Linked DNA regions of Fodinibius salicampi. The main gene of each other region encodes a partner of the protein of the gene in region 2 in a complex. Links are inferred from orthologs where the notes say so. Each region holds a gene or a part of one and is shown on either strand. Other genes may lie near its edges. The genes, in order: secY and secA.

The links.
Region 1: the proteins of secA (region 2) and secY are in contact, whole or in part, in a crystal structure (PDB 3DIN), measured with the Thermotoga maritima proteins. The link is inferred for Fodinibius salicampi from one-to-one orthologs. Residues at the interface, in WP_004082002.1 of Thermotoga maritima: Glu261, Ala262, Arg263, Lys300, Ala301, Arg302, Thr303, Ile304, Ile305, Leu323, Tyr324, Asp325, Pro326, Val329, Ser330, Tyr333, Ile336, Lys340, Phe345, Val349, Glu363, Phe364, Tyr374, Ser375, Gly376, Gly377, Glu393, Ile395, Thr482, Ser483; in WP_004081795.1 of Thermotoga maritima: Glu108, Gly109, Glu110, Glu111, Ala236, Glu237, Arg238, Arg239, Ile240, Thr241, Ile242, Gln243, Tyr244, Ala245, Arg246, Arg247, Val248, Thr249, Gly250, Arg251, Arg252, Val253, Tyr254, Gly256, Ala257, Ser258, Thr259, Tyr260, Leu261, Pro262.

Annotation. Positions count from the first base shown.
Region 1 is NZ_BAABRS010000008.1:8,287-11,535, reverse strand. What follows is about bases 1-2,925. They hold secY (preprotein translocase subunit SecY), read right to left. Parts: upstream 2,152-2,925; coding sequence 850-2,151; downstream 1-849. Other genes in these bases: rpsE (30S ribosomal protein S5), read right to left, coding at 2,669-2,925; rplO (50S ribosomal protein L15), read right to left, coding at 2,171-2,632; map (type I methionyl aminopeptidase), read right to left, coding at 41-847; infA (translation initiation factor IF-1), read right to left, coding at 1-39. Outside these bases: more of rpsE, read right to left, coding at 2,926-3,193; rplR (50S ribosomal protein L18), read right to left, coding at 3,205-3,249. UniProt on the Escherichia coli protein: The central subunit of the protein translocation channel SecYEG. Consists of two halves formed by TMs 1-5 and 6-10.
Region 2 is NZ_BAABRS010000003.1:284,214-288,474, reverse strand. The notes cover bases 129-4,065. They hold secA (preprotein translocase subunit SecA), read right to left. Parts: upstream 3,713-4,065; coding sequence 329-3,712; downstream 129-328. Other genes in these bases: rpmH (50S ribosomal protein L34), read left to right, coding at 3,944-4,065; ppgK (polyphosphate--glucose phosphotransferase), read right to left, coding at 129-261. Outside these bases: more of ppgK, read right to left, coding at 1-128; more of rpmH, read left to right, coding at 4,066-4,099; ABEB05_RS12405 (ribonuclease P protein component), read left to right, coding at 4,080-4,261. UniProt on the Escherichia coli protein: Required for protein export, interacts with the SecYEG preprotein conducting channel.

The DNA.
Region 1 (3,249 bases), on a different replicon or contig from region 2:
AATTTCGCCATCTTGCTTTATTGGCTCTTGTTTAGCCATGTCAAATATCTGCGTTTATTCGGTTTTTCGTTATCTCTTTAATATAATCAAAAGTACTTAGAATTTCAGCCTTTCCTTCACGAACTACAATATCATGCTCATAATGAGCGGCATTTTTACCGTCTTGTGTAATAACGGTCCAGCCATCGTCCAAAGTTTTAACCTTATAACTTCCAAGCGTTATCATTGGTTCTACTGCCAGAGTCATTCCAGACCGCAGTCGGTTACCTCTGCCTGGACTTCCGAAATTAGGGACTGAAGGATCTTCGTGCAGAGACTTTCCAAGTCCATGTCCCACTAAGTCTCGGACAACTCCATACCCTTCGTCTTCACAGTATGTTTGCACCGCATGTGAAATATCACCAATCTTATTTCCGTGAATCGCTTTTTCTATTCCCTTGTAAAGAGATTCAAGCGTTGTTCTCAGTAACTTAACAGTTTCAGGATCACATTCACCGACTGCGAAAGTATAAGCATGATCACCGAAATAACCGTTCTTTTCGACACCACAATCTATAGAAACAATATCGCCTTCTTTTAGTTCCCTCTTCTCACTGGGAATACCATGCACGACTTCTTCATTAATAGAAATACATAACGTGCCCGGAAATGGATTATTTTCTGGTCCATATCCTTTAAATGCCGGCCTTCCACCTTGTTTTTTTATAAACTCTTCTGCAACTCGATCCAATTTAGCGGTAGTGACTCCGGGCTCAATCTCTTTTGCCACCTCTGCAAGAGTCTGAGAAACAAGCTGCGCGCTTGTTCTCATCTTTTCAATTTCAGATTCACTTTTTAAAAAGATCATCCTTATCGACGGCTTTTCATCTTACCACTCTTCATGAATCCATCATAATGACGCATCATTAAGTGGCTTTCAATCTGCTGGAGCGTATCAATCGCAACTCCAACAATAATAAGCAGGCTTGTACCTCCATAAAACATGGCAAAGCCTGTTGTTACTCCCAACCGCGCAGCAAAAGCTGGTAATATGGCAATAAATCCTAAAAATATAGCTCCAGGGAGTGTAACTTTCGTCAAAATATTATCGATAAATTCCACTGTTTGATTCCCGGGGCGAACACCTGGTATAAAGCCCCCTTGGCGTTTCATGGTGTCTGCCATTTCCCTTGGATTTACTGTTATAGCAGTATAGAAGTATGTAAAGAACACACAGATAAAAAAGAATATAATCGAGTACGTGATTCCTGTAAAATCAGAAGCCCATGCGGTCAACATCTGTACCGTGGCACTCTCTGGAAAGAACGTTCCTATCGTGCTCGGAATAAACATAATTGACTGGGCAAAAATAATCGGCATCACTCCTGCAGCATTTACTTTTAACGGTAAATACTGTGTAGTACCGCCATATACTTTTCGTCCCACTACACGTTTCGCATACTGGACTGGAATCTTCCGTACACCCTGCGTAAGTAACACACAAAATGCAATAACAAGTATAAGTGCCGCAATCTCAACAATAACAATAATGGCGTTCGCTGAAGTAGTTATTTCATTTATCAAACTGGCAGGCAGTCGGGCAATAATACCTATCATAATAAGGATAGAAATACCATTACCTATTCCCCTGTCAGTAATACGTTCTCCCAGCCACATTACAAACGTAGTACCAGCAGTTAAAATAATAACCGAGGTAATCACAAAAGTAATGTTAGAAACTACAATAGCATTTGGTGAGGTAGCCATTAAATTAATGGCGAACCCGATAGCCTGAACAGCAGTAATACCTACCGTTCCATAGCGGGTTATACGATTAATCTTACGCCTGCCTTCTTCACCCTCGCGCTGAAGCTTTTGGAAATAAGGAACAACAGCTCCCATCAGCTGAATAATAATCGCTGCGGTAATATAAGGCATAATTCCCAACGCAAATACACCTGCCCGGGAAAATGCTCCTCCCACAAACATATCAAAGAGCCCTAATAAACTGGAAGCATTGCCTGTACTTTCAACTAATTGACTTGCATCAACGCCCGGAAGTGTTACATAACTCCCGATACGGTATATCATTAATATACCGACCACATACAGAATGCGCTCCTTGAGCTCTTCAATTTTAAATATGTTGCGAAAATTTTCGACTAAACTCATCTAAGACAGAGACTATTTTTTAATTCTCAATAAAACTTACACTTCCACCGGCATCTTCAACCTTTTTCTTAGCTGATTTACTGGCGTTATGAACTTCGATCTCTATTGATTTTTCAATATCTCCGTCTCCCAGAAGCTTAACAAGGTCTCCTTTACCGGCAAGTCCGGCTTCAATAAGATCATCCAAAGAGATAACCGGGTCCTTCAATTTACCAGCTTCAAGAAAGAGATCAATAGTACCAACATTTACCGCAACATATTCTGTACGGAAATTATTGGTAAAGCCCCATTTGGGTATACGGCGCTGGAGAGGCATTTGACCGCCTTCAAACCAGAAGCGTTCTTTGAAACCGCTTCGTGCACGCTGCCCGTTATGACCTTTACCAACGGTATGTCCACCATAGCCAGAACCCTGGCCACGCCCAATGCGCTTACGGTTTTTCTTATTTGGTTCGGGTGCTTTTAAATTACTTAAATCCATGATTTTATAACTCTTTAAAAAGTTCTTTTAGATCAATTACCCTTCAAATACTTTATTTAAGGAAATACCTCTTCGCTCAGCTACTTCAACCGGATCTGTCAAGTTTTTCAATCCATTATAGGTGGCTTTAACCATATTATGTGGATTAGAAGAACCCACGGATTTGGTTAATATATTTTGCATTCCGGCTATATCGAGCAGAGCCTTGACAGGACCTCCTGCAATTACACCCGTACCTTCGGACGCAGGACGTAAGAGTACCTCTCCAGCTCCCTCTTTTCCGGTGATAGTATGATATATACTCCCGGTCTTAGTCATTGGAACCCGAATCAGATTCTTTTTAGCATTGTCAAACCCTTTCTGGATGGCATCCGAAACCTCATTTGCCTTACCCAGGCCATGACCAACAACGCCATCTTTATTTCCAACAACGACGATAGCATTAAAGCTAAATCGGCGTCCACCTTTAACAACCTTGGAAACACGGTTAATATGAACCAGTTTCTCTTCAAGATTTAAATTCTTGGGAGCTACGTTATGTCTTCTTCTTATTTTTGGCATAGTAATTCTTTTTAAAAGTCTAATCCACCTTCGCGGGCACCTTCAGCAAGCGCCTT
Region 2 (4,261 bases):
GGCGTCAACCCAGGAATCATGTATACGTTTAGCGGATAATACAATGCCATTCCGTACCGGTGCCGGGAAAGCGCATCCTATGGGGCCTTCCCAGTCAAATTCTTTCCGCACGATCCGGTGCATCTGTGCCAGTACTTTGTGGGGGGTGGTATCCTCCAGGGGTGGCGTACTTATGCGTTCTGAGAGAATTTCCCCTTTCACCGTATCTACAATACATCCCTTGAGACCGTAGCTTCCAATATCGATTCCTAAAACTTCCATATGTTGTTATTGGGCAATGGTTATTTATTATTGGTTTTCCCCCTGACCAATAATCAGTAACCATTAACTATTTTTCTATAAGGACCCAGCTGTCTTCTTCGATCATGCGTTTGGCTTTCTTCCACTTGATGTCGATTACTTCCCCGCTACCCATGTTTTGTATTTTAACATAGTCGTTGCGTCCTGGTTCTTCTTCTACAGTAACCGGCTGGGGTTTTTGGTCACTCCGCTGTTGTTGTTGCTGTTGACCTCCATTTTGACTCTGCTGGGCATTGGTTTTAAAGCCCATGTTGGTAGCATCCGAATGCTCTGTTTTAGCTTGGTTCATATTCACCTTAGCGCGTTTTTCGGGTGCTTGCTGGAGCCGCTGTTTGTCGGCCTGCATTTCGGGAATCGCTTTCCAAATCAGGGAAATTGCCTCTTGGTTGATCTCATCAAGCAGCTGTTTAAACATATCAAAAGCTTCACGCTTGTATTCCAGGAGGGGGTCCTTTTGGGCAAATGAGCGAAGGCCGATCCCTTCTTTTACGGAATCAAGCTCCCGCAGATGATCCATCCATTTATCATCAATAATAGAGAGAACGGCCGTACGTTCAAGGGCACGCGCCACCTCATGTCCTTCATTTTCGAGTGCATTTTCTACATCCACCACAACGCGCATGCGACGAATGCCGTCAGTAAAGATAACCTGAACTTTGGAAGGTTTGTCCTCGGCATCGGAAGCCTCAATATTTTTGATAACTTCATAGAGCGGCTCTGAAATCATCTTTTCCTTTTTGTTGTAGACCTCGTAGGCCCGCTCTATAATATGGTCAATAAGCTTATCCTCTCCCAGCTTGCCCATTTCTTCACGTTCCAGGTCAATATCTACTGCCAGGAATCGGAGGATGGTATCCCGAATTTCTTCGAGTTCTCCTTTAGGATAGTGCTCCTCTACAACGCTTTGAACCAAGTCTTCGAGCATATCATAAATATCGCTCCTCAGTTCATCACCCGAAAGAGCGTGCTTTCGGCGGGCATAAATAACTTCCCGCTGATTATTGAGAACATCATCGTACTCCAGCTGTTTCTTACGAATGCTGAAGTTGTTTTGCTCTACCTTGGACTGTGCCCGTTCCAGCGATTTGGTAATCCAGGAATGGGTAATGACTTCGCCTTCTTCAAAGTTGAGCCGGTCCATTACTTTGGCGACGCGGTCAGAACCGAAAAGCTGCATCAAGTCATCTTCGAGAGAGACAAAGAACTGGGATTCTCCGGGATCTCCCTGACGCCCGGAACGTCCTCTCAGCTGCAAGTCAATGCGGCGCGATTCATGGCGTTCCGTTCCCAAAATAGCCAGTCCGCCTTTTTCCCTGACGCCCGGCGCCAGTTTAATGTCCGTACCACGACCGGCCATGTTCGTTGCTACGGTTACTGCCCCCGGCTGACCCGCATTTTCGACAATTTCACTCTCCTGGGCATGGTGTTTAGCGTTGAGAACGTTATGTGGAATTTCTTCGCGCTTGAGCATCCGGCTGATCGTTTCGGAAACATCCACGCTGGTAGTACCCACAAGTACGGGTTGTCCTTTTTCGTGATATTCGCGGATACGCTCGATGGCAGCGTTATATTTTTCGCGCTTAGTCCGGAATACCAAGTCCTCTTTATCATCACGGATAACCGGTTCATTCGTGGGAATGATAACTACATCCAGATCGTAAATTTCATTAAACTCCCCTTCTTCCGTAGCCGCTGTCCCCGTCATACCGGCAAGCTTGTTGTACATCCGGAAGTAATTCTGCAGAGTAATAGTGGCGTAGGTTTGAGTAGCTGCTTCCACGCTAACATTTTCTTTCGCCTCAATAGCCTGATGGAGGCCATCCGAATAGCGGCGTCCCGATAGTACACGGCCGGTGTGTTCGTCAACAATCTGCACTTTGCCTTCCTGTACGATATATTCTTCTTCTCGTTCGAAGAGGGTATAGGCTTTCAGGAGCTGGTTAACCGTGTGGATACGGTCACTGCGTTCGGCAAACAGTCGGTGAAGCTCATTGAAACGGCGTTCTCGTTCCTGTTCAACCTCTTGCCGCGCTTCTTTTATCTTCTTTTCCTTGTATTCTTCGCTGAACTCATTATTTTCTTTAATTTCGCTGATTTTTTCTTCCCGGAGTTCTTCGATCTCTTCTTCTATTTGGGAAGTTTCCGTACCCAGATCCGGAATAATAAAGAAATCGGGATCCTCATTCGCCTTTGTAATAAATTCCTGGCCCTTTTCGGTAAGCTCGATATTATTCATTTTCATATCGACCGAATAGTAAAGTTCTTTATCCACTTCAGGCAGTCGACGAGCATTATCCTGCAGGTAAAAGGCCTCTGTTTGCTGAACCAGCTTTTGATTGGCGGGCACCTGCATCATTTTGCGGAACTTCTTGTTCTTGGGAAATCCGCGCTGGGCACGATAAAGCGCCAGACCTGCCTCTTCCTCATTCCCCTCATCTAGTGCTTCCTGACCTTTTTTAACGAGAGAGGCCACCAGTTTCTTTTGTGCGTTAACCAGAGACTCAACACGGGGTTTAAGCTCTTCATATTTTTGGGATTTATTATCTTCCGGAACGGGGCCAGAGATAATGAGTGGCGTTCGCGCTTCATCAATCAGAATAGAATCAATCTCATCAATTATAGCAAAGTTGTGATCACGCTGAACAAGCTGTTCAGAGTTAATCACCATATTGTCACGCAGGTAATCGAACCCAAATTCGTTATTGGTTCCATACGTTATATCTGCCCTGTAGGCATTTCGGCGTTGCTCAGAGTTCGGATCGTAGAGATCCACGCAATCCACTTCAAGTCCGTGAAAGTTAAACAGGGGTTCGTTCCACTCGGCATCACGCTTGGCGAGGTAGTTGTTGACCGTTACGATATGTACTCCACGCCCACTGAGTGCATTCAGATAGGCAGGCATGATTGCGGCCAGTGTTTTACCTTCACCGGTTTTCATTTCGGCAATTTTCCCTTGGTGCATCGCTACGGCCCCGGCCAGCTGAACATCGTAGGGAATCATCCCCCATTCGTTCATGCTGCCGCCTACCTTCCATTTTTCACCGACAAAGCGGCGGCAGGTATCCTTCATTACCGCAAATGCTTCAGGCAGGATTTCCTCCAGAACATCTTCAATGGTATCGGTGTGTTCCTGTTCGAGCTCCTCCAGCTCTTCGCCGAGTTCCCGGCGCCGATCAACCGATAGTTCTTCATTGCTGTTCAGGATTTCCTTAACAGAGGCAATATCTTCCTTAACTTCCGCTGTTGCATTGGATATTTTTTGTCTGAAATTTTCGGTCTTTTGTTTGAGCTCTTCGTCGGAGAGCTGCTCCATCTTTTCATAGTGCTCATTAATTTCTTCAACGATGGGCCAGATTTTCTTAAGGTCCTGCTCGCTCTTCGTACCGAAAATACTAGTTAAAATGTCGCCTATTTTGTCGAACATAAAGCGTATTACTTAATCTCTGTATTATATATGATTTACGAAAGTTACAGCTAACTTAGAGTCTGTTCAAATTAATTAAGGCTTAAAAGCCGGTTTTTTCTATCTTTTTACTAATCCTTTCATTTAATGTAACCAATAAATTATGGTTCTTATTGTCTAAATTTATTTTTAAATTGTGGGTCTATCTACGAATTGAAGTTTTCATAAACCGATTTACCCATGAAGCGTACATATCAACCAAGCAATCGGAAGCGTAAGAATAAGCATGGTTTCCGTAAACGGAAGAAAAGTAAGAACGGAAAAAAAGTACTGAAAAGTCGACGTAAGAAAGGACGACATCGTTTGACGATTAGTGATGAAAAAGGACCGAAGTAATCAATCTTCGACCTCAAACGGTGATTTAAGCTTACCAAGAAAAAAAATCCTGAGGGGCCGGAAGAACTTTCAGCGTCTTTTCGAAAAAGATGCTCATATAATTCGCGGACGTGTTTTGGCGTTGCGATATCAAATTATCAATAAAACTTCTTCCGGTTGCCT